3 regions of the Thioalkalivibrio sp. ALE19 genome follow, and region 3 is predicted to be linked to each of the others. Evidence: predicted binding sites of a transcription regulator. Region 3 holds the regulator's gene; each other region holds the start of a gene.
The links. The regulator sigma-54, encoded in region 3, starts transcription at its own class of promoters, with help from an activator protein. The targets are predictions, from matches to a motif close to TGGCANGNTNCNTGCTT.
Positions count from the first base shown of each region.

Region 1: the regulator sigma-54 is predicted to act here: its motif matches at 7,491-7,507, upstream of F787_RS0102310 (CmpA/NrtA family ABC transporter substrate-binding protein).
Region 2: the regulator sigma-54 is predicted to act here: its motif matches at 6,499-6,515, upstream of F787_RS0102990 (TonB-dependent copper receptor).

Region 1 is NZ_AUAG01000003.1:67,931-77,525, reverse strand. It holds gene F787_RS0102350 (DNA translocase FtsK) at 1-1,322, shown strand, start outside; gene lolA (outer membrane lipoprotein chaperone LolA) at 1,451-2,074, shown strand; gene F787_RS0102340 (replication-associated recombination protein A) at 2,104-3,510, shown strand; gene F787_RS0102335 (TVP38/TMEM64 family protein) at 3,516-4,292, shown strand; gene F787_RS0102330 (TMEM165/GDT1 family protein) at 4,227-4,784, opposite strand; gene F787_RS0102325 (hypothetical protein) at 5,088-5,330, shown strand; gene F787_RS0102320 (DsrE family protein) at 5,421-5,777, shown strand; gene F787_RS0102315 (nitrate regulatory protein) at 5,905-7,218, shown strand; gene F787_RS0102310 (CmpA/NrtA family ABC transporter substrate-binding protein) at 7,687-9,105, shown strand; gene ntrB (nitrate ABC transporter permease) at 9,118-9,595, shown strand, end outside.
Region 2 is NZ_AUAG01000004.1:45,177-54,771, reverse strand. It holds gene F787_RS0103020 (response regulator) at 1-1,165, shown strand, start outside; gene F787_RS0103015 (diguanylate cyclase) at 1,165-2,595, shown strand; gene F787_RS0103010 (DUF5362 family protein) at 2,736-3,107, shown strand; gene F787_RS0103005 (hypothetical protein) at 3,204-3,770, shown strand; gene F787_RS0103000 (DUF945 family protein) at 3,836-5,275, shown strand; gene F787_RS0102995 (sigma-54-dependent Fis family transcriptional regulator) at 5,279-6,244, opposite strand; gene F787_RS0102990 (TonB-dependent copper receptor) at 6,566-8,551, shown strand; gene F787_RS0102985 (copper chaperone PCu(A)C) at 8,570-9,118, shown strand; gene F787_RS0102980 (FHA domain-containing protein) at 9,195-9,595, shown strand, end outside.
Region 3 is NZ_AUAG01000001.1:57,345-66,939, reverse strand. It holds gene mpl (UDP-N-acetylmuramate:L-alanyl-gamma-D-glutamyl-meso-diaminopimelate ligase) at 1-311, shown strand, start outside; gene F787_RS0100360 (flavin prenyltransferase UbiX) at 308-943, shown strand; gene F787_RS0100355 (LON peptidase substrate-binding domain-containing protein) at 940-1,542, shown strand; gene trxA (thioredoxin) at 1,599-1,991, shown strand; gene F787_RS0100345 (AEC family transporter) at 2,091-3,023, shown strand; gene F787_RS0100340 (HPr family phosphocarrier protein) at 3,027-3,299, opposite strand; gene F787_RS0100335 (PTS sugar transporter subunit IIA) at 3,271-3,696, opposite strand; gene rapZ (RNase adapter RapZ) at 3,701-4,588, opposite strand; gene hprK (HPr(Ser) kinase/phosphatase) at 4,594-5,634, opposite strand; gene F787_RS0100320 (PTS sugar transporter subunit IIA) at 5,637-6,101, opposite strand; gene hpf (ribosome hibernation-promoting factor, HPF/YfiA family) at 6,106-6,444, opposite strand; gene F787_RS0100310 (RNA polymerase factor sigma-54) at 6,448-7,977, opposite strand; gene lptB (LPS export ABC transporter ATP-binding protein) at 8,062-8,802, opposite strand; gene lptA (lipopolysaccharide transport periplasmic protein LptA) at 8,799-9,341, opposite strand; gene lptC (LPS export ABC transporter periplasmic protein LptC) at 9,338-9,595, opposite strand, start outside.

The DNA of each region.
Region 1 (9,595 bases), on a different contig from region 3:
CGGCTCCGGGGGTCAAGGCCTCGCGCATCTCCGGGCTGTCCACCGACCTCGCGCGTTCGCTGTCGGTGATCGCGGTGCGCATCGTCGAGGTGATCCCCGGTCGTTCCACGGTGGGCCTGGAGATCCCCAACGACAACCGCGAGATCGTCGCCCTCAGCGAGATCCTGCGTTCGGAGAAGTTCGACGCCGGCAAGTCGCCGCTGACCATGGCCCTCGGCAAGGACATCGGCGGCGCGCCGGTGATGGCCGATCTGGCGAAGATGCCGCATCTGCTGGTGGCCGGGACCACCGGCTCCGGCAAGTCGGTGGGCGTCAACGCGATGCTGCTGTCGCTGCTGTACAAGGCCACACCGGAAGAGGTGCGGCTGATCCTGATCGACCCCAAGATGCTGGAGCTGTCGGTCTACGAGGGCATCCCGCATCTGCTGTGCCCGGTGGTCACCGACATGAAGGACGCCTCCAACGCCCTGCGCTGGGCGGTCGGCGAGATGGAACGGCGCTACAAGCTGATGTCGGCGCTGGGGGTACGCAACATCGGCGGTTTCAACAAGAAGGTGCGCGACGCGCGCGCCGCCGGCGAGCCGCTGAAGGACCCGCTGTTCGATCCGGCGCAGTCGGTCACCGAGACCGAGGCGCCGGAGCTGGAGCCGCTGCCGTTCATCGTGATCGTGGTCGACGAGTTCGCCGACATGATGATGGTGGTGGGCAAGAAGGTGGAGGAGCTGATCGCGCGCCTGGCGCAGAAGGCGCGCGCGGCCGGGCTGCACCTGATCCTGGCCACCCAGCGGCCGTCGGTGGACGTGATCACCGGCCTGATCAAGGCCAACATCCCCAGCCGCATCGCCTTCCAGGTGTCGTCGCGGGTGGATTCGCGCACCATCCTCGACCAGATGGGCGCGGAGCACCTGCTGGGGCATGGCGACATGCTCTACCTGCCACCGGGCAAGGCGATGCCGGAGCGCGTGCACGGGGCCTTCGTGGGCGACAACGAGGTGCACCAGGTGGTGGAGTATCTCAAGTCCACTGGCGAGCCGGATTACAACGAGGCGATCCTCGACGAGCCGGAGGCCGGCGCGGCGGCGATCCCGGGGCTGGAATCGGGCGAAGGGAACGAATCGGAGTCGGATCCGCTCTATGACCAGGCGGTGCAGATCGTCACCGAGTCGCGCAAGGCCTCGATCTCGTATGTCCAGCGACGGCTGAAGATCGGGTACAACCGGGCCGCGCGCATGGTCGAGGACATGGAGGCCGCCGGGCTGGTCAGCCCGGTGCAGTCCAACGGCAATCGCGAGGTGCTGGTGCCCGATCGCTCGAACGAGTGAGGTGCACGGCCTCGTTCACTGCGGATTAAGCTGTCGCCGCGCAATCTGTTGATCCGAGTTTCCCTGACGGAGATCGCATGAACCCGCGTCCCCCGAGTTTTGCCACTGGCCCGCTGCGCGGGTCTTCCATGCTCGCCGGCTTGCTGGCGGCACTGCTGCTCCTGTTCGCCGCGCCGGCGGCTGCGGCCGATGATGCCCGCCTGGCGCTGGAACGTTTCATGGCCGGCCTGGAGACGTTCTCCGCGGAGTTCACCCAGACGGTCAGTGACGAGACCGGCTTCACCCTGCAGGAATCCGAAGGGGTGATGCATCTGGGGCTTCCCGACCGGCTGTACTGGGAGGTACGCGAGCCGTTCCCGCAGGTGGTGGTGTCGGATGGCCGTGAACTGTGGACGTTCGAACCGGATCTGGCGCAGGCCACGGTGCGCCCGCTGGGCGACGCGCTGGAGGCCACGCCGATCGCCGCCATCAGCCAGCCGGATCGGCTGGAGGAACACTTTCGCACGATGATCCTGCCGGTGCCGGACGGCGAGGCCCTGCGGCTGCTGCTGCTGCCGCGCGACGAGCATGCGGATTTCGTGCGCATGATGCTGGACCTGACCCCGGACGGCGACCTGGTGCGCATGCAGTTCGAGGACCTGTTCGGGCAGGTCACCGACGTGCGTTTCAGCGCCAGCGAGCGCAACCCGGAGCTGGATCCGGACACCTTCCGCTTCGAGGTGCCCGACGGGGCCGACGTCTACCGGCCCTGACCCGTTCCCGGCGGGGTTACAATCCCGGCATGAGTGACGACCTGTTCGACAATGATCTGTTCGGGGACGATCCCGCCGGCGGCCCGGAGGCCGGCTCGCCGGCGGACCCGTCATTGCAGTCCGCAGCCGCGGCAACGACCGTGGATCCCGCCGCCCCGCTGGCCGAGCGCATGCGCCCGGCGCGGCTGGACGAGATGGTGGGGCAGGACCACCTGGTGGGCGCGGATGCCGCGCTGCGCCGCGCGATCGAAAGCGGTCAGACCCCGTCGATGATCCTGTGGGGGCCGCCCGGCTGTGGCAAGACCACGCTGGCGCGGCTGGTGGCCGAGGCCGGTGCCCAGCGGCTGGTGACGCTGTCGGCGGTGCTGGCCGGGGTGAAAGACGTGCGCGCGGTGGTGGATGCGGCGAAGACCCGGCGGCGCAACGGCGTCGGCACGCTGCTGTTCATCGACGAGATCCACCGCTTCAACAAGGGGCAGCAGGACGCGCTGCTGCCGCATATCGAGGACGGCACGCTCACGTTCGTGGGGGCCACCACCGAGAATCCGTCGTTTGCGCTGAACAGCGCGCTGCTGTCGCGGGCGCGGGTGTATCGCATGGAGGCGGTGGGGGCGGAAGCGGTCGAGTCCCTGATCGAGCGCGCCCTGGAGGATCCGGAGCGGGGCCTGGGCGGCCGCGGCCTGACACTGGATGCGGAGGAGCGTCAGCGCCTGGCGCGGGCCGCGGACGGGGATGCCCGGCGTGCCCTGAACTGGCTGGAGACCGCCTCCGACCTGGCCCGCGACGGGGCGATTACCGGAGACGCCCTGCGCGCGGTCATGGGCGCGCAGTCCCTGGCCTTCGACCGCCAGGGCGATGCCTTCTACGATCAGATCTCCGCGCTGCACAAGTCGGTGCGCGGTTCCGACCCCAACGCGGCGGTGTACTGGCTGACCCGCATGCTGGATGCCGGCTGCGATCCGGACTACCTGGGCCGGCGGCTGCTGCGCATGGCCTACGAGGACATCGGCCTGGCCGCAGTCGGGCTGGGCGCGCGGGTGCTCGCGGCCTGGCAGACCCTGGAACGCCTGGGCCGGCCGGAAGGTGACCTGGCGCTGGTGCAGGCGGTGATCGAACTGGCCGCCGCACCCAAGAGCAACAGTGCCTACGTTGCGCTGAACCAGGCGCGCGCGGCGATCCGCGAGACCGGGAGCCCGGGCGTGCCGCTGCATCTGCGCAACGCGCCGACCGAGCTGATGCGCGCGGAAGGCTTCGGGGCCGGGTACCGCTACGATCACGACGAGCCCGATGGCTTCGCCCGCGGGCAGGTCTACCTGCCGGAGGGTCTGGAAGACGAGCGCTTCTACAGCCCGCGCCGGGACGGCACCGAGCGCGCGCTGGCGGAGCGCCTGGACCGTCTGCGCGACGCGGGCGGAAACCCCGGCGGGGAGGGCTGACCGGGTTGCGCATCCGGCATCACAAGCGGTGGCTGACGGTGGCGGCGATCCTGTTCGGTGTGTCGCTGGCGTGGATCCTGCTGACCACCGAGTGGCCGAGCCTTGGCTTCCCGCTGGGCGAGGTGGAGGCCTGGCTGCGGGGCTGGGGTGCGGGTGCCTATCTGGTGTTCGTGCTCGCCTTCATGCTGCTGGCCCTGTTCCCGCTGCCCAGTACCTTCTGGATCCTGCTGGGCGGGGCCCTGTTCGGCCCCTTCACCGGCGCCGCCCTCAGCCTGCTGGCAGCGACCCTGGCGGCGGTCATTGCCTTCCTGCTGGCGCGTACCTGGCTGCAGCCCTGGCTGGCCCCGCGCATGGGCCCGCGCAGCTCGCGGCTGCGCGCCGATGTGGAGGCCGAGGGCTGGCGGGTCGTGGCCCTGACCCGCCTGGTGCCGGTGTTTCCGTTCGCCCCAACCAATTACGCCCTGGGGCTGGTCCGGCTGCCGCTGCCGGTCTTCGCGCTGACCACCATGGTCGCCCTGATCCCCAGCCTGTTCGCCTATGCCTGGCTGGGGCACGCCACCCGGGAGATCGCCAGTGGCGCCGACAGCGGGGTACAGCTGGGTCTGGCCCTGCTCGCGGTGCTGGCGCTGTTGCTGTTGCTGCCGCGCCTGGTGCGCCGCATCTGGCTGGGCCAGAAGACACTGCACACCGAGGCGCCAATGACTTCAGTGTCTCCCTCAGACCCAGGCGAGCAGGACCCCGATGCCCAGGGCGAGGAACAGCAGGGCGGCGAGCGCGCGTAACAGCCGCAGGGGCAGGTGGCAGGCGAAGCGCTGGCCCAGCCACACCACCGGGGCATTCGCGAGCACCATGCCGATGGTCGAGCCGATCACGACCAGGATCAGGCTGTCGAAGGTCGCGGCCAGCGCGCCGGTGGCGACCTGGGTCTTGTCGCCCATCTCGACCAGGAAGAACAGCACCGTGGTGGTCCAGAACACGCCGTGTTTCGACGCGGCCGGCAGCTCGTCCTCGCCATCCGGGACCAGTACCCAGGCGGCCATCACGATGAACCCGATCCCCAGACCCCAGCGCAGCCAGTCCTCCGGGATGCTGGCGCCGATCCACACGCCCGCCAGCGCGGCCAGGAAGTGATTGGCCAGCGTGGCCACCACGATGCCCCAGATGATGGGCCAGGTCTGCTGGTAGCGGCAGATCAGGAGCAGGGCGAGGAGCTGGGTCTTGTCGCCCATCTCGGCGATGGCGACGATGACGGTAGAGACGAGCAGGGCTTCCATGACGGTCTTCCGGGCCGGGTGGGTGGGCAAGACACGTGACATCGCACCACCCACCCGGCCACGGATCGGGGCGCCATGCCACAGGTCTCGCGGGGCCCGGTGCCGCATCGGCGGCGGGGCTGTCTGCACCACGGTCCTCCGGGCGGAGGATCGAATCTGTTGATGCAGACCCCGGTGAGGCAAGGCCACCCGGGTCGCTACTCCCCTGAAGCTGGCAGGACTCTAGTCATCCCGGTCCGCGCGGGCAAGGACGATCGCGGCTCCGGGCTGCGCCGCCGCCGGGGCTTGGGTAGCATGCGCGCGATGAAACGCTTCCTTTACTGGGTCGATCGGGCCCCCCTTTGGCTGTTCGCACTGCTGGTTGCGACCGTCGGCCTGGCCCCCTGGATCCCCGAGCCGCATGTCGCGGAGAAACTGCGCTGGCTGTTTGCCGGGGAACTTACCCGGCCACTCGATGTGCTCGACCTGGTCGTCCATGCCGTGCCCTGGCTGTTGATGGCGTTCAAGCTCTATCGCAACAGTCTCACCACGAAGGGCGCCCCCTGAGCCGATTGTTTCTCCCTGGCTTGTGGGAAATCGACGCGCCGCTTGCCGGCCGCTACCGATTTCGCACCTTTTCAACCCCGGGAGACTCCCATGCGCTTTATTGTTGCCGTCACCGCCGGTACCGACGACCCGACCCGCGCCACGCTTGGCATGATTGCCGCCAATGTGGCCAAGCAGCAGGGCCACGACGTGACCGTCTGGCTGCAGGGCGAGGCCGTGAACATCGCCAACCGCAACGTGTACGACAAGATCGTCGGCCATAACATGCCGGCAATGAAGGACATCGTGGATTCGCTGGTGAGTGAAGGCGTTCCGTTCTGGGCCTGCGAGGCCTGCGCCAAGGGTCGCGACGTCGGCGAGCACAACTTCCTGCCGAACGCCGAGATGGCCGGCATGGGCCACTACGTCCAGGCCGTCGCCGAGTTCGACCGCTCCATGAGCTTCTGATCGGCCGTGCCGTTCCGCGGGCGGGGCGTGATGCCCCGCCCGTTTTTGTTTGTACCCCCGCTGTCAGTCGGTCGAACTGGCACATCGCATGCTTGTTTGTTCCGGGAGTGATTCACGGACGACGAGCATGACCCAGAACACATCCCCGAATTTTTCCCTCGAAGAGTCCATTGGCGATTTCCTGGTCGCCTCGCGCAAGTGCGAGGTGGTGAGCCTGGAGCGCCTGCTGGAGGCGGTGCAGCTGGTCGGGCGCATCCGCGCGCTGGTGCATGCCCTGCAGCGCGAGCGCGGGGCCTCCAGCCTCTGGATCGGGTCCGGCGGCCAGCGCTATACCCGCGAACTGGAGCAGTACCGGGCCGAATCGGACGCCGCCGCGGCCGCGTTCCGCGAGCACCTGGATGGCTGGCTGGCCCCGGACGCCTGCGCCCATGGCCGCAGTCGGCTGCTGGGGCGCATGGCGCTGGCGCTGCATGGCCTGTCCGGCCTGGGCAGCCTGCGCGAGGAGGTCCTGGAGCTGACCCTGAGCCCGATGGACTCGACCCGCGGCTTCAGCGAGCTGATTCGCGCCCTGATGGCCCTGGTGTTCGAGGCTGCGGATTCGGCGACCGATCCCGAGGTCTCGCGGGCCCTGGTGGCCCTGCTGAACTTCATGCAGGGCAAGGAACTGGCAGGGCAGGAGCGCGCGATCGGGGCCGCCGGGTTTGGCGCCGCGAACTTCGAGCCCGAACTGCGCCAGGCGCTGGTCCATCGGATCGATGCCCAGGAACGGGCGTTCCGCATCTTCTCCGAGTTCGCGGCACCGGCGGCCTGTGCCGCCTGGCGCGAGCTGCAGACGGCGGCCTTCGCCGCCGACATCGAGCGTCTGCGCCGCCGGGCCTGTACCGAGGCCTCAGGGCACCACGACCCCGCCCGGGCCGAGGAATGGTTTGCCTGTACCACCGCGCGCATCGACGCGATGAAGGAGATCGAGGATCTGCTGGAGATGCACCTGAACGAGTGCTGCTCGGCACGCATCACGGCGGATCGCGCGGACCTCGGCGCGGTGCGTGACCGGGTCGCGCAACTCGCCGAGTCGGAACTGCGCGACAGCGTCCCGTATGCGGTGTTCTTCGGCGCGCCGGAGGGCCTGGAGCCCGCGCAGGAGGAGGGCGATGCCGCACTCAACGTACCGATCGTCGGACACTCGGTGATGGACTTGGTGCAGCGCCAGGCGGCCCGGCTGCAGTCGGTGGAGGATGAACTGCATGCGGCACGCCAGGCCCTGGCCGAGCGCAAGACCATCGAGCGTGCCAAGGCGCTGCTGATCCAGCACCGCGGCCTCAGCGAGGACCAGGCCTACAAGCTCCTGCGCCAGACGGCGATGAACCAGAACCGGCGCCTGGCCGAGGTCGCCGAGGCGACCGTCGCGATGTCCGACCTGCTGGGCAAGGGCGGCCTGTAGCTAACTCCCCGGGAAACGGATGCCGGCCCTGTGGGAGCGGGCTTGCCCGCGAAGCACCTACCAGTGTCCGCGACTGGCAGGGGCTTCGCCGCCAAGGCGGCTCCTACAGGTAGTGCACCAGCGCGGTTCATCTGCACCGCCGGTGTGCCCCAGGGTGGTGCCGCTTGCGAGTGATATTCCCCTGCGAAGATTCGATTGAGTACCGGGAACCGTCCGATTTTTCCGCGTCAGGATAGGCTTTGCGCCCTATCGGTCGATCAGCAACGGCTAATTGGCACACCTCCTGCAGGAATACCGGCAAGACGAGCCAACGGCGGTTCGTCGCCTGACAACAGGGAGACCCGACGACCGGGCCTCCCACGGGACTGGACAAAGGCGTCCATCACCCGGCTGCAAACGCGGCCGGGCTGATAGGACGCCTTTTTTCGTTTTTGGGATGTGTTTGCTGACAAGGGGAGTGAACCCGCAATGACCGATCACACGAATGACACGAAAAAGACCTCCGGCCTGTCGCGCCGGCGTTTCCTTCAGGCCGGCGGCGTTCTGGCAGGGGGCGCCGCCTTGGGGATGCATCCGGATTTTTTCCGGTCGGCGGCCTATGCCGGGGGATCCGAAGGGCTGGAAAAGACCAAGCTCGAGTTCGGATTTATCCCCTTGACGGATTGTGCTCCGCTCGTAGTCGCCCAGGAGAAGGGATATTTCGCTCGCCACGGGCTCGACGTCCATGTGGCCAAGGAGGCTTCCTGGGCCAATATTCGCGACAAGGTCTCCGTTGGGAGCCTGGATGGCGGGCACATGCTGGCGGGGATGCCGATCGCCGCGACGCTGGGCGTGGGTGCTACCCAGCGCAACACCATCACGGGGTTCAGCATGGACCTCAACGGCAACGCGATTACCGTTTCCAACGAGCTCTACGACCGGATGGTCGAGGCCGATCCGGAGGCTATGAACGAACGGCCGATTTCCGCGCGCGCCCTGAAGAAGGTCATCGATGCCGACCAGGCAGCGGGCCGTGCCCCGATGACCTTCGCCATGGTTTTCCCCGTATCCACGCATAACTATGAACTGCGCTACTGGATGGCCGCTTCCGGGATCAACCCGGATCGGGATGTCCGCCTGGTTGTGATCCCGCCACCCCAGATGGTGGCCAACCTGCGCGCGGGCAACATGGATGGCTACTGCGTCGGCGAGCCCTGGAACATGCGTGCGGTGGACATGGGTATCGGCAAGACCCTGGTCACCAACTACGAGATATGGAACAACAATCCGGAGAAGGTGTTTGGCGTACTGGAGAGCTGGGCGGAAGAACACCCGAATACGCACCAGGCAGCGTTGCGGGCCTTGATCGAGGCCAACGAGTGGATGGACAAGCCCGAGAATCGCGAAGAAGTGGTGCGCATCATTTCGGGCCGCCGTTTTGTCAACGCCCCTGAACACGTAGTGGCCATGTCGATGACGGGGACGCTCCAGTTCAATCCGGACGGAGACCCCGAACCCTTCCCGGACTTCAATGTGTTCCACCGTTACGCGGCCAGCTTTCCGTGGCGCTCGCATGCGGCCTGGTTTGTCACGCAGATGGTTCGTTGGGGGCAGCTGGAAGAGCCTGTGGATATGCGTGCGGTGGCCGAAAAGGTCTATCGCCCCGAACTGTATCGGCAAGCGGCTGCAGAAGTGGGCGTCGCCTATCCCGAGATCGACTGGAAGACGGAAGGCACACGCAATGAACACTGGACCCTGGAGGCGGCCTCCTCGCCGATCGAGATGGGCCCTGACCGGTTCATTGATAACCGCGCCTATGACCCGGATGACCTTGTCGGCTATGTCGACGGTTTCGATGTACACAGTCGCAAGGTCGCCCTCGATGACCTCGCCGACGTCAACGGCTGAGGGAGGCCCACCATGTCCACCAATTACGCCGATATGCAACTGGCGGTTGAACGCGAGAACGACAAGGACGCCGAAGGTCGAACGGAGGCCGCCGCTGGCCGGGAAACCAAACCGGCGGAACGCAACGACACCGCCGGGGCGATCGAATCGGCACACGATGACCGATTCGAGGTGATGGCGGATATGTTCCAGCGCTGGATTCCTGTGCTGGCACTCCCGCTGATTGCGTTCGGATTGCTGCTGGGGGGCTGGGCCTGGCTGCAGTCGACGGTCTCGCCGGACCTCCCGACGCCCGGGCAAGTGTGGGCCGAGGCCGTCTACCTGCTAAGCGATCCGTTCTACGACTACGGTCCGAACGACATGGGGATCGGCTGGCAGGTGATGTATTCCCTTGGCCGCGTCCTGGCGGGCTTCGGCCTGGCAGCACTGGTCGGCATTCCGCTGGGCTTGATGATGGGCGCTTCGCTCTCGATGCGCCGCGCCATTAGCC
Region 2 (9,595 bases), on a different contig from region 3:
CGACCATGGCGAGATCCGCCTGGCCGTCCGGGACGGCGAGGATGGTGCGCTCGAGTTCGAAATCCGGGATACCGGGATCGGCATTACCGAGGAGCAGCTCGCGCGCCTGTTCCAGCCGTTCACCCAGGCCGATGCGTCCACCACGCGCAAGTACGGCGGTACGGGCCTCGGACTCTCCCTCAGCCGGCATTTCGCCCGGATGATGGGCGGTGACATCGAGGTCAGCAGCGAACCCGGTGAGGGCTCGACCTTCGTGGTGCGCCTGCCGCTGCAGGGTGAGGTACCCGAAGCCGGCCGGGATGCCTCCGGCTCCGCCGCGGTGGCACCACCGTCCGCGCGAAGCTGCCGCCCCGGGCATGTACTGGTGATCGACGACGATGCCAGCGTGCGCGACCTGATTCGGCGCAGCCTGGCCACGGAAGGCTACCAGGTGACGCTGGCCACCGGGGGCGAGGAAGGGCTGCGCCTGGCCCGCGAGCAGCGCCCGGACCTGATCACCCTGGACGTGATGATGCCCGCCATGGACGGCTGGGCGGTGATGACCGCGCTGAAAAACGACCCCGACACCCGCGACATCCCGGTCATCATGCTCAGCATGCTGCGCGACCGGGACATGGGGTTCATGCTGGGGGCGGCCGACTATGTCACCAAGCCCGTAGAACGGCATTACCTCCTCGAGGCCGTCGGGCGGCAGATGCCCCCGCCCTGCGCCTGGGGCGCAACCCCGGAGACCTGCGAACGATCGCCGGGCTGCGGCTGTACCTGCACGGTCCTGGTGGTCGAGGACGATGCCGAGACCCGCGAAATGATCCGTCGCCAGCTCGACTGCGAGGGCAGCCGGGTCATCGAGGCCGAGGATGGCCAGGCGGGGCTGTCCCGCCTCGAAGAGCGGGACGGCCGGGTCGACCTCATCCTGCTCGACCTGATGCTCCCGGGCATGGATGGTTTCGCCTTCCTCGACCAGCTGCAGCGTCACGAGCGCTGGGGGGAGATTCCGGTGCTGGTGCTTACTGCCCGGGATCTTTCCGCCGCGGAACGCGGCCGGCTTCTCGAGCGGGTAGAAGATATCTTCCAGAAGGGCGCCGTCAGCCGTGACGACCTGCTGGCGGCCATCCATTCCCACGTCGACCGCCATGCCTCCGCCAGCAACACGGATCTCGGGTAATGAACGCGGCGAACACCAATATCCGTCATGACCTGCGCACGCCGGTGAACCACATCATCGGTTACGCCGAGATGGTCCAGGAAGACCTGGAGGATGCCGGCATCGATGGTGGTTCGGGGCAGCAGTTGAGCGCCCTGGTGCAGAAGGCCCACGAGCTCCTCGAACAGGTCAATCGCATTCGCACCCCGGAGGAAGGCGGGCCGCCGCTGGAAGACCAGTTTGCCGAATGGACCGACGTGCTGTCCGAGCTGACCCGGCTGCATTCCGATGTCCGCGCCGCAGTTCCGGAGGCCGGGGCCGGGAGCCTGCACGGAGATCTCGACAAGATCGGAGACGCCATCAACCATCTGGCCGATATGGTGCGTGCCGGCAGTCGTACGCGTCTTGCCGATCCCGATCCCGATCCCGATCCTGGCCCCGAGGCCTCCGGGCCCGGCGATGCCACGGGCGCTTCATCCGACGCCCCGCCCGGGGAAGCGCCGGAAGACGCGCCGCGGATCCTGGTGGTCGACGACAATCGTTCCAACCTCGAGATTCTCGCCCGGCGTCTGGAGCGCGAGGGGTATCGCGTGTCGGCGGTGACCAGCGGCTTCCACGCCCTGGCCCGGCTGGGTGATGAAAACTTCGACCTGATCCTGCTGGACGTGGTCATGCCGGACATGGATGGCCAGGAGGTCCTGGACCGGGTGCGCCGCAAGTACGGCCCGACCGAATTGCCGGTGATCATGGTGACCGGACTGTACAACAGCGACAGCATCGTCCAGGCGCTCAATGCCGGGGCCAATGACTACATCACCAAACCGGTGGACTTCCCCGTGGCCCTGGCGCGCATCCGCACGCATCTCCAGCTGGGCGAGCTGGCGCGTGATCTGGCCGCGGCCAACGAGCGGCTGTTCCGGTATTCCTACATGGACGGTCTGACTGCGATCCCCAATCGGCGGCATTTCGACGAACACTATGCCCGCGAGTGGGATCGTGCCCGGCGGGAGTCGCTGCCCATTGCCGTGGTCCTGATGGACATTGACTACTTCAAGCCCTTCAACGACTACTACGGCCATGAGGCCGGTGACCGGGTCCTCAAGGAAGTGGGGCGCGCCCTGGACGCGACCCCGCGGCGCAGTTCCGATCTGGTCGCCCGCTACGGCGGCGAGGAATTCGTGGCGGTGCTCCCGGGTGCGGAACCGAGCGATGCCCGCGACTTCGCCGAGCGCCTGCGGGCGTCGGTGGAGGCCCTAGGGCTGGAACACAGCCAGTCCGGTGCTGCCGCGCATGTGACGCTGAGCGTGGGCGTCGCCGGGGAGCGGCCGGTCACGGGGGGTGACGAGGCGGACGACCGGCGCCGTCAGCTGCTCCTGCGCGCGGACGAGGCCCTGTACGAGGCGAAAGAAGGCGGGCGGAACCAGGTCCGCTGTGCGCCCGATCCGGCATAGGGGGAGAGGACCGGATCGGGGGGCCCGACTCGTGCCCCCTGCAAACATGCAGGTAAGTTCGCGCGGTTCGGCTGCTACACTTCGGCAAGGCGTCGGCGGCTGCGGGCGACCTGCCACTGAGGGAGAGAAAAAGGGGAATCATGAACGAGACAACCAGTACGACCGGCGTGCGCGAACTCATCGAGCCGGTTTATCGCGGCAAATTCTGGATGCAGCTGATCGGGGTCATGCTGATCCTGTCCGGGGTGCTCACGGCCCTGTCGATCATCGGCATCATCGTGGCCTGGATCCCGATCTGGGCCGGCGTGGTGCTGATGCAGGCCGCCGGCAGTTTCGCCCGCGCCTACGAGCGCGATGACGAGCTGGAGGCGAAGAATGCCATGGGCCGGCTGCGCACCCACTTCACCATCATGGGCGTGCTCCTGCTGGTCTACATCCTGCTGATGGTGCTGGGTTTCCTGTTCGGCATCGGCGCGGGGATGATGGGCATGAGCGAGCTTCAGGGCATGTAACCCGGGCAGTCGGGCCGCCAGCCGCGGCCCATTGCCTTTTGCGGCCCGTCGTCATAGCTTCTCCGGTATGTTCATCGTCCAGAACGGAGGTTCGTGATGACCCGCTCGCCAGCCGTGCTGTTCGCCGTTTCGCTTCTGCTCCCCGTTCCCGCGCTGGCCGGGCCGGATGCCGGTGAGGCGGAAGCCGATGCCTTCACGCGTGCCTACGCGGATTCCTGTCTGAGCGGAGTGAGCGATCTGGAGGCACTGCGGGCCGAACAGGAGGAAGACGATCTGCTGCGTCCGGAGCTGGCCGCGCCGTTTCTGGGCGGACAGGAAGGCGAAGCCTGGCGTCTGGAGTCCGAGGCCGGGCGTCTCGTGCTGGCCCTTCCCGAGGGTGACACGTTCTGTGCTGTGCACGCGCGTCGCGCCGATATCGAGCATGCGCACGAGGCGTTCGTGCGTCTGATCTCGGAGGCCCCCGACCCGATCGAGGCCCGTGAGGTCCGCGATGACACCCGGGAGGTGCCGGGGCGCGGCCCGACGCGTACCGTATCCTGGGAATGGGCGGTGCCCGAAGCCCCTCTCAAGCAGCTGTTCACCCTGAGCCTGGCCCCGGCCGACGATGACGGCCGGGGCCAGCTGATGGGGTCGGCGGCCCTGGTGACCGCGGACGACGACTGATTCGCTCCGGGGCCGTTGCTCACCCCGGGGCACACTGGCAACACCCACTAAAGAAGGGAGTCATTATGGCAAGTGGACTGGCGAAGGCCGGCGTGGCCGTCGGTGTTGTGGTACTCGGCGGAGCGGCCTGGGCGGGCGGTGACCGTCTGGTTCAGGCGCAGGCGCAGAACAGCCTGCAGGAGGCGCTCGACCGCTTCGAGGCGGATGCCGCGGCGGTGGACGAGTTCGACGTGATCCGGCTCGCATATGACCGGGATGCCGGGACGGTCGATTATCGCTTCCGCTACCGCCCGGAGTCCGACAACCCGCTGCACGAGCCGCTGGCGGAGCTGCAGGGCACGCCGGAGCCGAGCGTGAGTGCCAGTGGTCGCATGGAGGTCGAGGATTACGGCCTCGCCCGCTGGGTCAGCGGCCAGCCGTTCCGCGCGGCCGGTACGCTGCCGTGGGCCGAGGCGGTGGCGGCCGACCTGCCCGCACTGGAGCAGGATCACTGGGCCACGCTGGAGGTCGCTCATCGCCCCGGGGGCGACACCCGCATCCATCTGCAGGGCACCGGTTATGACGGCGATCTGCTGATGGCCGGCCAGCATCGCATCGGCGAGCTGTCCTGGGACGCCTGGGAGGCCTCCGCACAGATCGCGGGCGAGGCTGGTCTGCAGGCGCTGCACGCCGAGCTGCCCCGGGCCTGGGTCGGCGTGCCGGGCGAGGTGGATCTGCGGATCGACGGCCTGCGCATGCGCGGCGACAACCTGGTCATCGTCGACTCGCTGCTGGTGGAAGGCGATTCCGAACTCGCGCTGGACGGGATCGAGGGTGAGTTCGACGACGAGTCTTTCCGCATGCGCGACCTGCGTCTGGCGGGGGTGACCCGCGAGACCGACGGCCGTTCGCGCAGTGACCTGAGTCTGGAGCTGGGCGAGACCCGGGCGGAAGGCCTGACCGGTCTGCAGCAGTTCCGCGCCGAGCTGCATCTGGACCTCGATGCCGCCGCCGTCCGCGAGGCCGGGCGTCTGGGCCGCGAGGTCGAAGCCGGCCTGCACGCGCTGGAGGATGTGGACGCCCTGTATCAGCAGTGGCTGATGGATACCGCCTCGCAGGGCGCCGCCCTGGAGCTGCGGGAACTGCGGGTGGTGGACGCCCGGGGCGATGCCCTGGACGGCAGCCTGACGCTGCGGGCCGGGGAGATCCCGCCGGCCGCCTGGCAGGGCCCGGGATTGCTGGAGTATCTGTCGGGTTCGTTGCAGGCGGGCGTGGACCGGGGACTGATCCGCACCTCGGTGCGCGAGGACATGGCCCTGCGTGAGCCGCATCGGCCGGCGGCGGAGGTGGATCGCGAGGCCGAGGAGATCGTGGCCATGCTGATACAGGGCGCGCGCGAGTTCCCGCTGTTCACGGTGGAGGATGACCGGGTCCGGCTGGACGTCGAGGTCGCCGAGGGCATGATCGTGGTCGATGGCGAGCCGATGATGGCGGTCACCGACCTGATGATGCTGCTGCAGGGATAGCGGTCAGGCGATCTGGTATTTCTTCATGCGGTAGAGCAGGGTGTCGCGGGTCAGCCCCAGCAGGCGGGCGGCCCGCGACCGGTTGCCGGCGGTCTGTTCCAGGGCCTGGCGGATCAGGTCCATCTCCAGGCGCTCCAGGCTGAGCCCTCCCGGCGGGATCACGAACGGCCCGCCGGCCTGGTCCTGCGGGGTCTGCAGCCAGGCATCGGGCAGATCGCCCGGGTTGACCTCGGCACCGCTCATGAAGATTACGCAGCGCTCGACCAGGTTCTTCAGCTCGCGCACGTTGCCGGGCCAGGGCCACTGGCCGAGCCAGCGCAGCAGTGCGGGCGTGAACCGCGGCGGTTCCACGCCGTGGTGTTCCGCCAGTGTGACGCGAAAGTGTTCGGCCAGACGGCGCACGTCTCCCTGGCGGCTGCGCAGCGGCGGCATCTCCAGCGGCACCACCTGCAGGCGATAGTACAGGTCGGCGCGGAAACGCCCGTCGGCCACGCGCTGCTGCAGATCCTGGTGGGTCGCGGCGATCACGCGAACGTCGATCTGTTCCGCCTCGGCCGCGCCCAGCGGCTGGCATTCCCCGTTTTCCAGAAAGCGCAGCAGCTTGGCCTGGGCCCCGGCCGGGAGTTCGGCGATCTCGTCGAGCAGCAGCGTGCCGCCATGTGCCTGGCGCACCAGCCCCGGTTGATGGTCGTTCGCGCCGGTGAAGGCCCCGCGGCGGTGGCCGAACAGCTCGGACTCGACCAGCTCTTCGGGCAGGGCCGCGCAGTTCACCGTGATCAGCGGTCCGTCCGGGCGCCGGCTGCGGGCATGGATGTGGCGCGCCAGATGTTCCTTGCCGGTCCCACTCTCGCCCAGCACCAGCACCGTGGCATCGGTGGCCGCCACCATGCTGGCCTGACGCAGCACGGCCTGCAGCTCGGGCGAGCTCCCAACGAAATGTTCGGCGGTATTTTCTGATTCGACCAACATCTCCTCCCGGCCGCCAGGCGCTTGCCGCATGACTGCATAGCCTGCCCCAGAGTCCGTGCCCGGGCAAGGGAATCCGTCCGCGTCCGGTTCGCAACTGCGGCGTTTCACCCCTCCGCTGTGGCAAATCCCGCACCGGCCCCGGGGGCTGCCGTGTATGCGTGGCGGTTCCGGCCACCTCCGGTGGTGCTCCCAATGGTGCTTCGGGCGCCGCAGTCCGCCATTCCGGTTTCCCGTTCTCCGTTCGTGCCCGTATCTGGCCCGGCGCTTGCTCGCGAGTCGGTCGCACGACGCCAATGACAAGAACAAGGACGGAGAGAAATCATGAAGCATTCGCATGGATTCCGGTGCCGCTGGATCCCCCTGGCGATCGCCGGTGCCGCGGCCGCGCCCGTGGCGGCCGAAGGGCCTTCTGCGCCGCAGGCCGGGGACCCGGCGCGGCTGGCCCCGGTGGTGGTAACGGTTCCCGCCATGGAGGGGCCCGGGCGGATCAGTACCGATCCGCGCCAGCCCCGACTTCCGTTGCCGGCGCATGATGGCGGGGCGTATCTGGCCTCCATCCCCGGATTCGTGACCAGTCGCAAGGGCGGTACCAGTGGCGATCCGGCCCTGCGAGGCCTGGGAGGCTCGCGACTGTCGCTGCTGCTGGACGACGATCCGGTGCTGGGCGGCTGTGGCGGGCGCATGGACCCGCCCACCGCGTATGCCTATCCGCAGGCCTTTGACCGCATCGAGGTGAGCAAGGGTCCGCAGAGCGTGCGGCATGGTGCCGTGTCGGGCGGTACGGTGCGTTTCGAGCGGGACGCGCCGGTGTTCACGGAGGCCGGGGAGGTCACCGGATTCGCGGGCCTGACCGTCGGGCGTTTCGATCGCACCGACCTGGTGGCGGACGTGGCGACCGGGTCCTCCGCGGGCTATTTGCGTGCCATCGGCACCTTCTCGGATCAGGACGACTACCGCGACGGCGATGGCAACGAGGTCCACTCTCGGTATTCCCGCTGGAGTGGCACCGGGATCGCCGGCTGGCGCCCTGACGAGCAGACCCTCATTGAGTTCACGTATGACCGTTCCGACGCCGAGGCCGCTTACGACGACCGTGGCATGGACGGCGTGCGCTTCGACCGCACCGGCTACAGCCTTGCGCTTACCCGCGATGATCTCGCGCCCTGGTTCGAGACCCTGGAGGCGCGGGTCTTCCGCAACGAGATCGACCATGTGATGGACAACTACACCCTGCGGGAGCCTCCGGGCATGCCCATGGTCAGCTACCCCGAACGCATCACCGAAGGGGCGCGGGTGGCCGGGGATTTCCGGCTGCCGCGGGACATGGCCCTGCACGCCGGGTTCGATTACAGCCGCAACCGCCACAGCGGGAACCGCCTGATGGGGCCGGACGCCTTCGGGTGGCGCGATGTCGCCCGCGAGGATACCGCGCGATTCCGCGACGCAGGGGTGTTCGGCGAACTCGAGATCCCGCTGGATGCGCGGCGCCGCGTGGTGAGCGGCCTGCGGGTTGACCGGACCCGGGCCGAGGCGCAGCGCGACGGCTTTGGTGGCGCCAGCGACGGCGACCGCGAGCGCGCGACCGCCACCAGCGGTTTCCTGCGCTATGAACAGGAGCAGGCGCAGCGGCCGCTGGCCTGGCACGTCGGTGTCGGGCGTTCGGAGCGTGCGGCGGATTTCTGGGAGCGCCGGCGGGTGTTCGATCTGGATACCGAGGTCCTGACCCAGCTGGATGCGGGCATTGCCTGGAGCGGGCCGCGCCTCCGAGCCTCGCTGTCCGGTTTCTACGGCGAGTTCGACGACTACATCCTGGTGGCGCAGCCCGGGGATCGCACGCGCAACGTGGATGCGCGGACCTGGGGCTTTGAAGCGGACGCCGCTTGGGAACTGACGTCGGCGTGGACCGTGAACGCGAGTGCCGCCTGGGTGCGCTCGGAGAACACCACGGACGACGTGCCCCTGGCGCAGACCCCGCCGGCGGAGGCAACGCTGGGCGCGGAGTATGCGTCGGGGACGTATTTCGGCGGGCTTCAGGTCCGCGGCGTGATGCGTCAGGACCGCATCCACGAGGATCACGGTACGATCTACAGCCTGGACACCGGAGAGACCTCGGGCTTTGCCACCGTCGCGCTGTACGGCGGGGTGGAGCTGTTCGGGAACTCGCAGCTGACCGTGGGCGTGGACAACCTGTTCGATCGCACCTACAGCGAGCATATCCAGCGCGGCAGTGCCGAACTGGGAGCGGCCACCCGGCCGGTCAACGAACCCGGGCGTACCGTCTGGGCCCAGTGGAACGTGGAATTCTGAGAGAGGGAGACATAAGCAATGACCAACATCTCGCAATATCAACGCCCCGGGCGGCTGGCCCTGGCCGGTGCCGTATTCCTGGCACTGGCTGCCACCGGCGTGACGGCCGGAGAACATGCGCATGGCGCGGACGAGACCTTCGCCTGCGACTGTCCGGAGGGCCTGGAAATCGTGTCCGAGCCCTGGGTGCGCATGATGCCGCCGGGCATGGGCTCGACCGCGGCGTATCTGACCCTTGCCAACCATACCGACGAGGACATCGAGCTGGTCCGGGGCGAATCGCCGGTCGCCGGGGTCACCGAGCTGCACGACCACGTGCAGGATGACGCGGGCGTGATGCGCATGCGCGAGGTCGAGGCCATCACCATCCCGGCCGGCGGGAAGACCGCGCTGGAGCCGGGTGGCCTGCACGTGATGCTGATCGATCTGCATGAACCGCTGGAGCGGGATCAGCGTGTGTCGGTCACCCTGGAGACGGCCGCGGGCGAAACCGCGCGCTTCGAGGCCACGGTGCGCGATGGTGGCGGGTCGCGCCATGGCCACGGATCCGGCCACCACGGGCACTGAGGATTGATCCAGATCGTTGTGACCCTCCGGGGGGTGCGGGCATACTCCATCCCGTATGTCCATTCACGGGGGGAGCATGAACGAGCATTCCGAGGGACGGGGCGAGGGCCGCGACCGTAACGGCCCGCAGGGCACCATGCTGTTTCAGCGCGGCGAACTGCCCGAGGCCCCGCCGGAGCCCGCCGGCACCGAGGTCGAGGAGAGTGACCTGCCGGTGCTGGTGGGGGTCGCCGAGCCGTTCAAGCAGCAACGCCTGCTCATGCGCCCCGGCCGCCATTCGCTGGGGCGTCAGTCCGACAACGACATCGTCCTGCAGGAGCCGAGCGTGTCCTCCCAGCACGCCTGGGTCATCAACGAGGACGGCGAATGCCGGGTGATGAACCTGCTCTCCACCAATGGCACCTGGGTCAACGGCGAGCGGGTGCACGAGGCCACGCTCAGGGAGGGCGACCGCGTGCGCTTCGGCGGGGCCGAATT
Region 3 (9,595 bases):
GGCGCCTGCTGGTGGCGCTGGAGCCCCGGTCCAACACCATGCGCATGGGGGTGCACGCGGGTGCGCTGGGCGATGCCCTGGATCGCGCCGACGGCGTGCACCTGTACCGGCCACCCGACCTGGACTGGGCCATCGGTCCGCTGCGCACCCGCCTGGAAGAACGCCTGACGGTGGCGGCGTCGGTGGATGAGCTGCTGCAGGGGCTGCTGGACGGCCTGCGACCCGGCGACACCCTGGTGATCATGAGCAACGGCGGTTTTGGCGGGCTGCATCAGCGCCTGATCGACCGCCTGCGGGAGGAGCGGTCATGAGTCGGCGCATCGCCCTGGCCCTGACCGGCGCGTCGGGGGCCCCCTATGGCCTGCGCCTGCTGGAGTGTCTGGTGCAGGCCGGGGTCGAAGTGCATCTGATGGTGTCGAAGCCGGGGCAGGTGGTGCTCGGGATGGAGACCGACCTCGGCGTGCCCGGGCGGCCGGCGGAGATCGCCCGGTTCTTCAGTGAACGCTACGCTGCCGCGCCGGGTCAGATCCAGTGTTACGGCCCGGATCAGTGGACCGCCCCGGTGGCCAGCGGCTCGGCGGCCCCCGAGTCCATGGTCGTGTGCCCCTGTACCACGGCCACGGTCTCGGCGGTGGCGACCGGGGCCTCGCGCGGGTTGATCGAACGCGCCGCCGACGTGGTCCTGAAGGAGCGCCGCCGCCTGATCCTGGTGGTGCGCGAGACCCCGTTCTCCGAGATCCATCTGGAGAACATGCTGCGCCTGACCCGCATGGGCGCCGTGGTGATGCCGGCCAATCCGGCGTTCTACCATCGCCCTGAAGGTCTGCAGGACCTGATCGATTTCATGGTGGCGCGGGTCCTGGATCACCTGCAGATCGAACACGCACTGGGTCCCCGCTGGGGGGCCGGGCATGGCCAAGCCGGAGAGGACGGCCCCGAATGAAGACGCTTCCGCTGTTTCCGCTGAACACCGTACTGTTCCCGGGTGGTCTGCTGCCGTTGCGGATCTTCGAAACGCGCTATCTCGACATGGTGCGTGGCTGCCTGCGCGACGACAGCGGCTTCGTGGTGGTGGCGATCGAGCCGCCCGCCGAGGGCGAAGAGCCGCCGGACGAATCGGATCCGACGGTGGGGTTCCATGCGGTGGGCACCGAGGCGCGCATCATCGACTGGGACCAGCGCTCCGATGGCCTGCTGGGCATCCTCGCCAAGGGGGCGCAGCGCCAGCAGATCCACAACCCGCGGCGCGGAGATGACGGACTGTGGCTGGGCGAGGTGGAGCCGCTGGACGAATGGCCGGCGGTCAGCCTGCCGGTGGACTATGCATCGCTGGCCGATCTGCTGGAGCGTCTGCTGGATCAGCTGGGCACGCCGTGGTCGCATCTCGAACGCCACCTGAATGATTCGGCCTGGGTGGCCGGACGGCTCGCCGAGCTGCTGCCGGTGGATCTCGCGGTCAAGCAGTCGCTGCTGGAATCCGATGATCCGATCGATCGTCTCGAGCGTCTGCGGGCGGCCATGCTCGCGCAGTCGTCTCCCTGACAGCATCCGGGCGGCCTGTTAAGGTAAAGGGCCGTAATTTCAAGCCGGAGCCGATCATGGCCGTTCAGGAACTCACGCAGGACAACTTCGAATCCACCATCACCGGGAATGACATCGTCATCCTGGATTTCTGGGCGCCGTGGTGCGGCCCGTGCCAGCAATTCGCGCCGACCTTCGAGGAAGCCTCGAACAAGCACGACGACGTCGTCTTCGCCAAGGTCAACACCGACGAGGAGCAGGGCATCGCCGGGGCCTTCCAGATCCGGTCCATCCCGACCCTGATGATCTTCCGCGAGCAGGTCATCGTGTTCTCGCAGCCCGGCGTGCTGTCCGCGGCGCAGCTGGACGAGGTGCTGGGCAAGGTGCGCGAGCTGGACATGGAGGCCGTGCGCGCCGACATCGAAAAGCAGCAGCAGGAACAGGAGCAGCAGGCCGGCGGCAACGCCTGAGTCCGGCACCTGCCGCAATAACCTCCCGCGGCCCGTTCCCGGGCCGCTCCGTCCGCCACTCGAACCGACCCTGACAAACCGACGAGGTCCCTCCCCCCCGTGTTCAGCGTGATGACCCAGATGGGGGCCCTGATCGTTGCCGGGGTCGGCTGGCGGATCCTGCAGCCCGGCGGTCTGGATGCCGAAACCACCCGCCGGGTCCTCACCACGCTCGTCTATTACCTGCTGCTGCCCGCGCTGGTGCTGCAGGTCCTGTGGACCGCACCGCTGGGTCTGGACTCGGTCCGCATTGCCCTGGTCGCCGCGGCGACGGTCCTGATCACCCTGGCCGTTACTGCCGGTGCCTGCCGAGCATGCACTGCCGACCGCGCCGCGGTGGGCGCGATGCTGCTGGCCGCTGCCTGGCCCAACGCGACCTATCTGGGCCTGCCGATCCTCGACAGTCTGTTCGGCGAGGCGGGGCGCGCGGTGGCCATCCAGTACGACCTGTTCGCCTGCCTGCCGCTGGTGCTGACCCTGGGCGTGGTTCTCGCGCGTCGCTACGGCGATGGTCGCATGCCGGCGGTGCATCCGCTGCGCGGCCTGTTGTCGGTGCCGTCGATCTGGGCCGCCCTCGCCGGTGTCACCCTGAACCTGGGCGGGGTGCCGCAGACGGTCTGGCTGGAGGAGTGGCTGGGACTGCTGGCGGATTCGGTGTCGCCGCTGATGCTGTTCGCGCTGGGCCTGGCACTGGTGTTCCACCGCTTTCACGGGCGCGACGCGCGGCCGCTGGCGGTCGTTGTGGGGATCCAGCTGCTGCTGGCACCGGCGGTGGCGCTGGGGCTGGTGTGGCTGCTGGGGATGGAGGGGATCCCCGCGACCGGAACGGTGCTGGAGGCGGCCATGCCGGCGATGGTGCTGGGGCTGGTGTTCTGTGACCGCTTCGGGCTGGATACGGGGCTGTACGCGGCCGCGGTGACCCTGACCACGGCCCTTTCGCTGATTACCCTGCCGCTGTGGTTCGCCCTGGCCGGCGGTCTTCTGGGGGGGTGAGCCTCAGGATTCCTCGCCGAAGCGGTCCGCGACCAGCTCGGTCAGGGCATCCAGCGCCGCCTCGGCATCCTCCGCGCCGTCGGTCCGGATGGTGATCTCCGAGCCCTGGGCGGCGGCCAGCATCATCACCCCCATGATGCTCTTGCCGTTCACTTCCTGTTCGTTGCGGGCGACGGTGACATCGGCGGTGTACTGACTGGCGAGGCTGACAAACTTCGCGGCGGCCCGGGCATGCATGCCCAGCCGGTTAACGATGGGAACTGCGCGCTGCGGCATCGCTGGATTCCTGGTCGCAGAGAAGGATTCCGTCATGGCCCCCGGACAGCGCCTTGTTGACCAGTTCGCTCAGGGGCAGATGGCGGTAGTTGAGTACGCGGACGAGCATCGGCAGGTTGACGCCCGCGATCACGCGCGCGTTGTGTCCGCGCGCCACGCGGCTGGCCACGTTGGCCGGCGTGGAGCCGAACATGTCGGTCAGGACCAGCACACCGGCACCGCTGTCGAGGGTCTCCATGCGGGCGCGGGCCTGCGCCTGGATATCGTCCGGATCGTCGCTTTGCGACATCGCCATGGACTCGCAGTCCTCGGGCAGGTCTCCCAGCATGCTCTGCGCGGTCTGCAGGAGTGTATCGCCCAGGTTTTGATGCGTGATCAGGATCAGACCGACGCCCATGGAACTACTCCGTTTCAGGGGAGAGAGAATCGAGCTCGCGATGACGGGTGCTAACAGTAACATGTTCCCGTTCGCGCCACGCAGCTGCCAGCCGTTCCACAAGGTAGACCGAGCGGTGGCGCCCGCCGGTACAGCCGATGGAGACCGTGGCATAGCTGCGATGGTCCGCCACCAGCCGCGGGATCCAGGTGTCGAGAAAGCCGTGGATGGAGTCGAACATCGCCCCGACCTCGCCATGGCTGTCGAGGAAATGCGCTACCGCCGGATCCAGTCCGGTCAGTGGCGCCAGTTCGCGCTCGTAGTAGGGGTTGGGCAGACAGCGCACGTCGAACACGAAATCGGAATCCAGCGGCGAGCCGTGCTTGAAGCCGAAGGACTGGAACAGCAGCGACAGGCCGGCGGTCTCGCGGCTGCCGACCCGGGCCCGGAGCGTGCGCGCGAGGTCGTGCATCGACAGCCGGCTGGTGTCCACGGTCAGGTCGGCCTCCACCGCCACGTGCCCCAGCCAGGTCCGTTCCATGCCGATCGCTTCCACCAGCGGGATGCCGTCGCGTGCCAGCGGATGGCGTCTGCGGGTCAGGTGGTAGCGACGCAGCAGGACCTCGTCGGAGGCATTGAGGAACAGCACCTCGACCTCCAGGCCCGATCCACGCAGCTCGCCCAGCAGCTGGCCGAATCCGCTGAGGGCGTCGAGGCCCGAACGGACGTCCACGCCCACGGCCAGATGGCGGTCACCGCCGGTGTCGTAATGACCGCTGCGGACCTTCTCCACCAGTTCCGGCAGCATCGGCAGCGGCAGGTTGTCGACACAGAAGTAGCCGGCGTCCTCCAGGGTATGCAGGGCGACGGTCTTGCCGGAACCCGACAGACCACTGACCAGCAGCAGACGCATGTCGGTCAGCCCTCGGGATCGGGGTTGGGGACCGTGGTGCTGGGCCCGCCGATGTGGAAGATGGATTCCTCCTGCTGATCCTCGCCCATCTGGCGCCGCTGGCGGGCGCGCAGGTCGTCCCCGGCGATGTAGCCCTGCATGTGCAGCAGGTGATTGCGGACCGCGGCCTCGATCATGACCGCGATGTTGCGCCCCGGCGCCACCGGCAGGCTGACCAGCGGGATGCGCAGGCCGAGGATCTCGCTCTCGCCGCGGCGCCCGTTCAGGCGATCGTCCGGCACCGGCGAGGGCTCGTTGTGATCGCGCAGATCGATAATCAGGCGCAGATACTTGCCGCCCTTGATCGCCGAGTCGCCGTACATCGCGCGGATGTTGAGCACGCCCAGGCCGCGCACCTCGAGCAGATCCTGGAGCAGGGCGGGGCAGTGTCCACGCACGATATCGGGGGCAATGCGCGCGAACTCGGGGGCATCATCGGCGATCAGCCGGTGGCCACGCGAGATCAGCTCGAGTGCGACCTCGCTCTTGCCGACGCTGGAGGCCCCCGAGATCAGTACACCGATCCCGAGGATCTCCATGAACACCCCGTGGCGCACCTCGAAATGGGCGAGGCGCTGCTGCAGGAAATAGCGCAGCAGCGCGATGACTTCGTGCGAGGATGTGCGTGTGCACAGGATCACCGGCAGGGGGTCGTCACCTGTCTGCGGCATGCGCGGGAACGGGCAGGTGTCCTCGGCGAAGATCACCATGGTAGTACCGGTGCGGGCCATTTCCAGCACCAGGTGGTCACGCTGCTCGTCGGACAGGCCGGCGATGTAGCGGGCCTCGTAGTCGCCGATGACCTGGATGCGGTTGGGGCGGATCAGGTTCAGGTGGCCGGCCAGCGGCAGGTCGCCATCCCCGAATCCCAGGAGTTCGCGGTCGCCCGCGGCCTCCTCTCCGTGGACGTAGCGCAGGTCCAGACGGCTCCCCATCGCCCGCGTGAGCGCGGCGATGGTGATGTTGCTCGCGGTGCCGTCGGCTGCCGCTTCCGCCCGGTCGGCCATGGTCAGGTATCTCCCAGGGCCCGGGTGAGGGCCTGCTGGACCCCCGCGCTGTCCGCGGCGCGCCGGATGCCGGCGAGGGTGTCCGGCTGCGACAGCCCGCGCGCGAGCTGGGCCAGCAGGTCCAGGTGTTCGCTGGTGGCCTCTTCCGGCACCAGCAGGGCGATCAGGATGTCCACCGGTTCGTGGTCCATGGCTTCGAAATCCACGCCCTGATCCAGACGCAGGACCGCGATGCGGGGCGTATCCAGCTCGGCGAGACGGCCGTGCGGGATCGCCACGCCATGGCCGAGCCCGGTGGAGCCCAGTTTTTCGCGGGCCGACATGGCTTCGAACGCGGCACTGGCCGCCAGTCCGTCCGCGGCCCCGTCCACCAGCAGATCGGCGAGGGTTTCCAGCGCTCGTTTCTTGCTGGAGCAGTCGGTTTCCAGTCCGATGCGCTCCGGGGTGATGAGCTCGGCCGGATTCATCGGCTTACTCGGGTTGTTCGCGGTTGCGCTGGGCGCCCTCGGCGCGATGATGATCCTTGACCTTCTCCTTGTGCTTGATCAGCTGGCGGTCGACCTTGTCGATCAGGCCGTCGATGGCGGCGTACATGTCATCGTGGCTGGCCTCGGCGTGGATGTGGTTGCCGCTGACCTGCAGATTCGCTTCCGCCTTGTTGTGCAGCTTCTGCGTCTTCTCGTGGTTCAGCACCACGTGCACGTCGATCACCTTGTCGAAGTGGCGTTCCAGCTTCTGGAATTTCTCGTTGACGTAGTCGCGCAGGGCGTCGGTGATGTCGACGTGGTGTCCGGTGAGATTGATCTGCATGGGTCAGGCTCCTTTCGGTTTGCTTCCGGTCGGCATGGCGGCCATCTGGCGGCGCTCGCTGGAGGATGGCAGGTTCATGCCCTCCCGGTATTTGGCCACGGTACGCCGGGCCACGTTGATGCCCCGATCCGCCAGGATCTGGGCGAGGCGGGAATCGCTGAGCGGTTTGCCCGGCGTTTCCTCTTCGATGAGTTCGCGGATCATGGCACGAATCGCGGTCGCGGAGCATTCCCCGCCGTCGCTGGTGCCCACGTGACTGGAGAAGAAATACTTGAATTCGAACACCCCGCGGGGGGTGTGCATGTATTTCTGCGTGGTGACCCGCGAGATCGTGGACTCGTGCATCTCCAGGGCTTCGGCGATGTCGCGCAGGATCAGCGGCTGCATCGCCACCTCGCCGTGTTCCAGGAACCCCTGCTGGCGTTCGACGATCGCTCGCGCCACGCGCAGCAGGGTGTCGTTGCGGCTGTGCAGGCTCTTGATGAACCATCGCGCCTCCTGCAGCTGATCGCGCATGAAGGCGCTGTCGCGGGCATCGGAGACCTGGCGGACCATGCCGGCGTAGAGGTCGTTGATGCGAATGCGCGGGGCGATCTCGGGATTCAGGTCGACCTGCCAGCCCCGGTCGGTATGACGCACGTAGACATCCGGGACCACGTATTCCGGCGGTGTCGAGCTGATCTGGGCGCCGGGGCGCGGGTTGAGCGTGCGGATCAGGTCCAGCGCCGCGGCCAGTTCGTCGCCATCGCGTACGCCGCTCTGGCGCTGCAGGGCCTTGTAGTCACGCCGGGCAAGGGCGTCCATGCCGTGTTCCAGGAGCGCGCGCGCCGCCTCGCGCGAGGGCGCGTCCGGCGCCAGCTCGCCCAGCTGGACCTCCAGGCACTCGCGCAGATCCAGCGAACCGACCCCCAGCGGGTCGCAGTGCTGCAACCAGTGGCGTACGGCCTCGACCTCGTCGGTGTCGACGGGGGGGTCTTCACTCCGGCTGATGGTCTCGGCCAGGGTCTCGACGTCGCCCTCGAGGTAGCCGTCGCCGTTGATGGTGTCGATCAGGGCGGCGCCGATGCGCTGGTCGCGCGGGGTCAGGTGCGACAGATGCAGCTGCCACAGCAGGTGATCCTGCAGCCCGCCGCCGTCGTCGTCCGAGGTGTTCTCCAGCGGGTCGCGGTCGTCCAGACCGCGCGGGCTGGCGCTGGCGTCGTAGATGTCTTCCCAGCGGCTGTCGGTCACCAGCTCGTCGGGGATGATGTCCTCCGAGCCGCCGGCATCCACCGTTTCGCCGGTGCCGGCGGCGTCGCTGCCGCTCTCGCCGTCGTCGGTGTTCGCGTCGCTGTCGGTGTCCGCGGTGTCCCCCGCGTCGGCACCGAGTTCGTCATCCTCGGCCTGTTCCAGCATGGGATTGCTTTCCAGCGCCTGCTGGATCTCGGCCTGGAGCTCCAGCGTGGACAGCTGCAGCAGCCGGATGGCCTGCTGCAGCTGCGGCGTCATGGTCAGCGTCTGACCGAGCTGCAGATTCAGCCCGGGCTTCAGCATGAGTTGGGAAAGGCGTTGGTCACCATAAGTGAATAGTAATCCCTTGCTGCGGGCTTGTGCACCGCCCCGGTGCGGCGGTCGGTGTCACAGGCGGAAGTTTTCGCCGAGGTAGACCTCGCGCACGCGGGCGTCGGCCAGCAGTTCGTCCGGCGTGCCCGCGCTCAGCAGGCGCCCCTCGCTGAGGATGTACGCGCGATGGCAGATGCCCAGGGTCTCGCGTACGTTGTGATCCGAGATTAGTACGCCGATGCCGCGTTCGGCCAGGTGGCGGATGACTTCCTGGATCTCGCCGACCGAGATCGGATCGACCCCGGCAAACGGTTCGTCCAGACAGATGAACCGCGGATCGCCGGCCAGCGCGCGGGCGATCTCGGCGCGCCGCCGCTCGCCTCCGGACAGCGCGATCCCGGGGCTGTGGCGCACGGTCTCCAGCTGGAATTCCTCGATCAGGGCGTCGCCGATGCGGCGGCGCTCGTGGCGGTCGAGTTCCGGGCGCAGTTCCAGCACCGCCTGCAGGTTGTCTTCGACCGACAGGCGGCGAAAGATCGAGGCCTCCTGTGGCAGATAGCCCAGCCCGGCGCGGGCGCGTTCGTGGATGGGCGCCCGGGTGATGTCGCGCCCGCCCAGGGTGATGCGCCCGGTATTGGGCCGGATCAGTCCGACCAGGCTGTAGAAGCAGGTGGTCTTGCCGGCCCCGTTGGGTCCCAGCAGGCCGACCACTTCGCCGGGCACCAGGTCCACATCCATCGCGTCCAGCACGGTACGCTGGCCATAGCGCTTGCTCAGCTCGCGGGCGACCAGATGGCCGTCGGCCGCGGGGGTCATGGATCGTCCTCGCGTGGCTGCAGGCGGATGTGCACGCGCTCGTCATCGGTGTCGCCGCGTTCGGCGCGGATCACGTCGCGTTCGAGATCGTAGGTGATGCGCTGCCCGCGGGCATCCTCGGCGGCGGTGATGACGCGTGCCCGTTCGGTCAGGATCACGCGTTCCTCGTCGAGGAAATAGTCGATGCGCAGCCCCTCGGCGATGCGCGTCTCGCCGGTCTCGGGATCGGGCGACTCCAGGCGTGCGGGCTCGCCGTGGGCCTCGATCTCGTAGGGGCGGCGCTCGCGCATGTGCACGATCACGCGGTCCGCCTCCAGGGTGGCATCGCCGCGCACCACGATCACGTCGCCGGTGTAGGTGCCTGTGCCCGCGCGTTCGTCCATCTCGGCGTGGTCCGCGGTGATCTCCACCGGCAGGGCATCCTCGCGGCCGGTCGCCGGCGGGGCCGCCAGGAACACTGCGAGTATGCCCGCCACGGCAAGCAGCGGGGCCGGTCGGCGGATGCCCGCGCGGCGATGTTCGGTTGTGGCCGGGTTCATTCCGGGCGGTCCTCCTGCGGCAGGTCGCTGTACAGCGTGTAGACCTCGGCGAGCAGCTCAATGGTATCCGCTTGCGGGTCGGCGCGCAGGCCGGTACCCCGCTGGAACAGTCCCGGCTGTTCCAGGGTGCTCGGGGCCGACGAGGTCGTCAGCCGGGTGTCCAGCGCCACGCGCACGTCGCGCGACTCGATCACCGTGCGTACGCGCGCGTCGCGTTCGGGGCGCACGCCGCGGGTGTGGCCGAAGGTATGCAG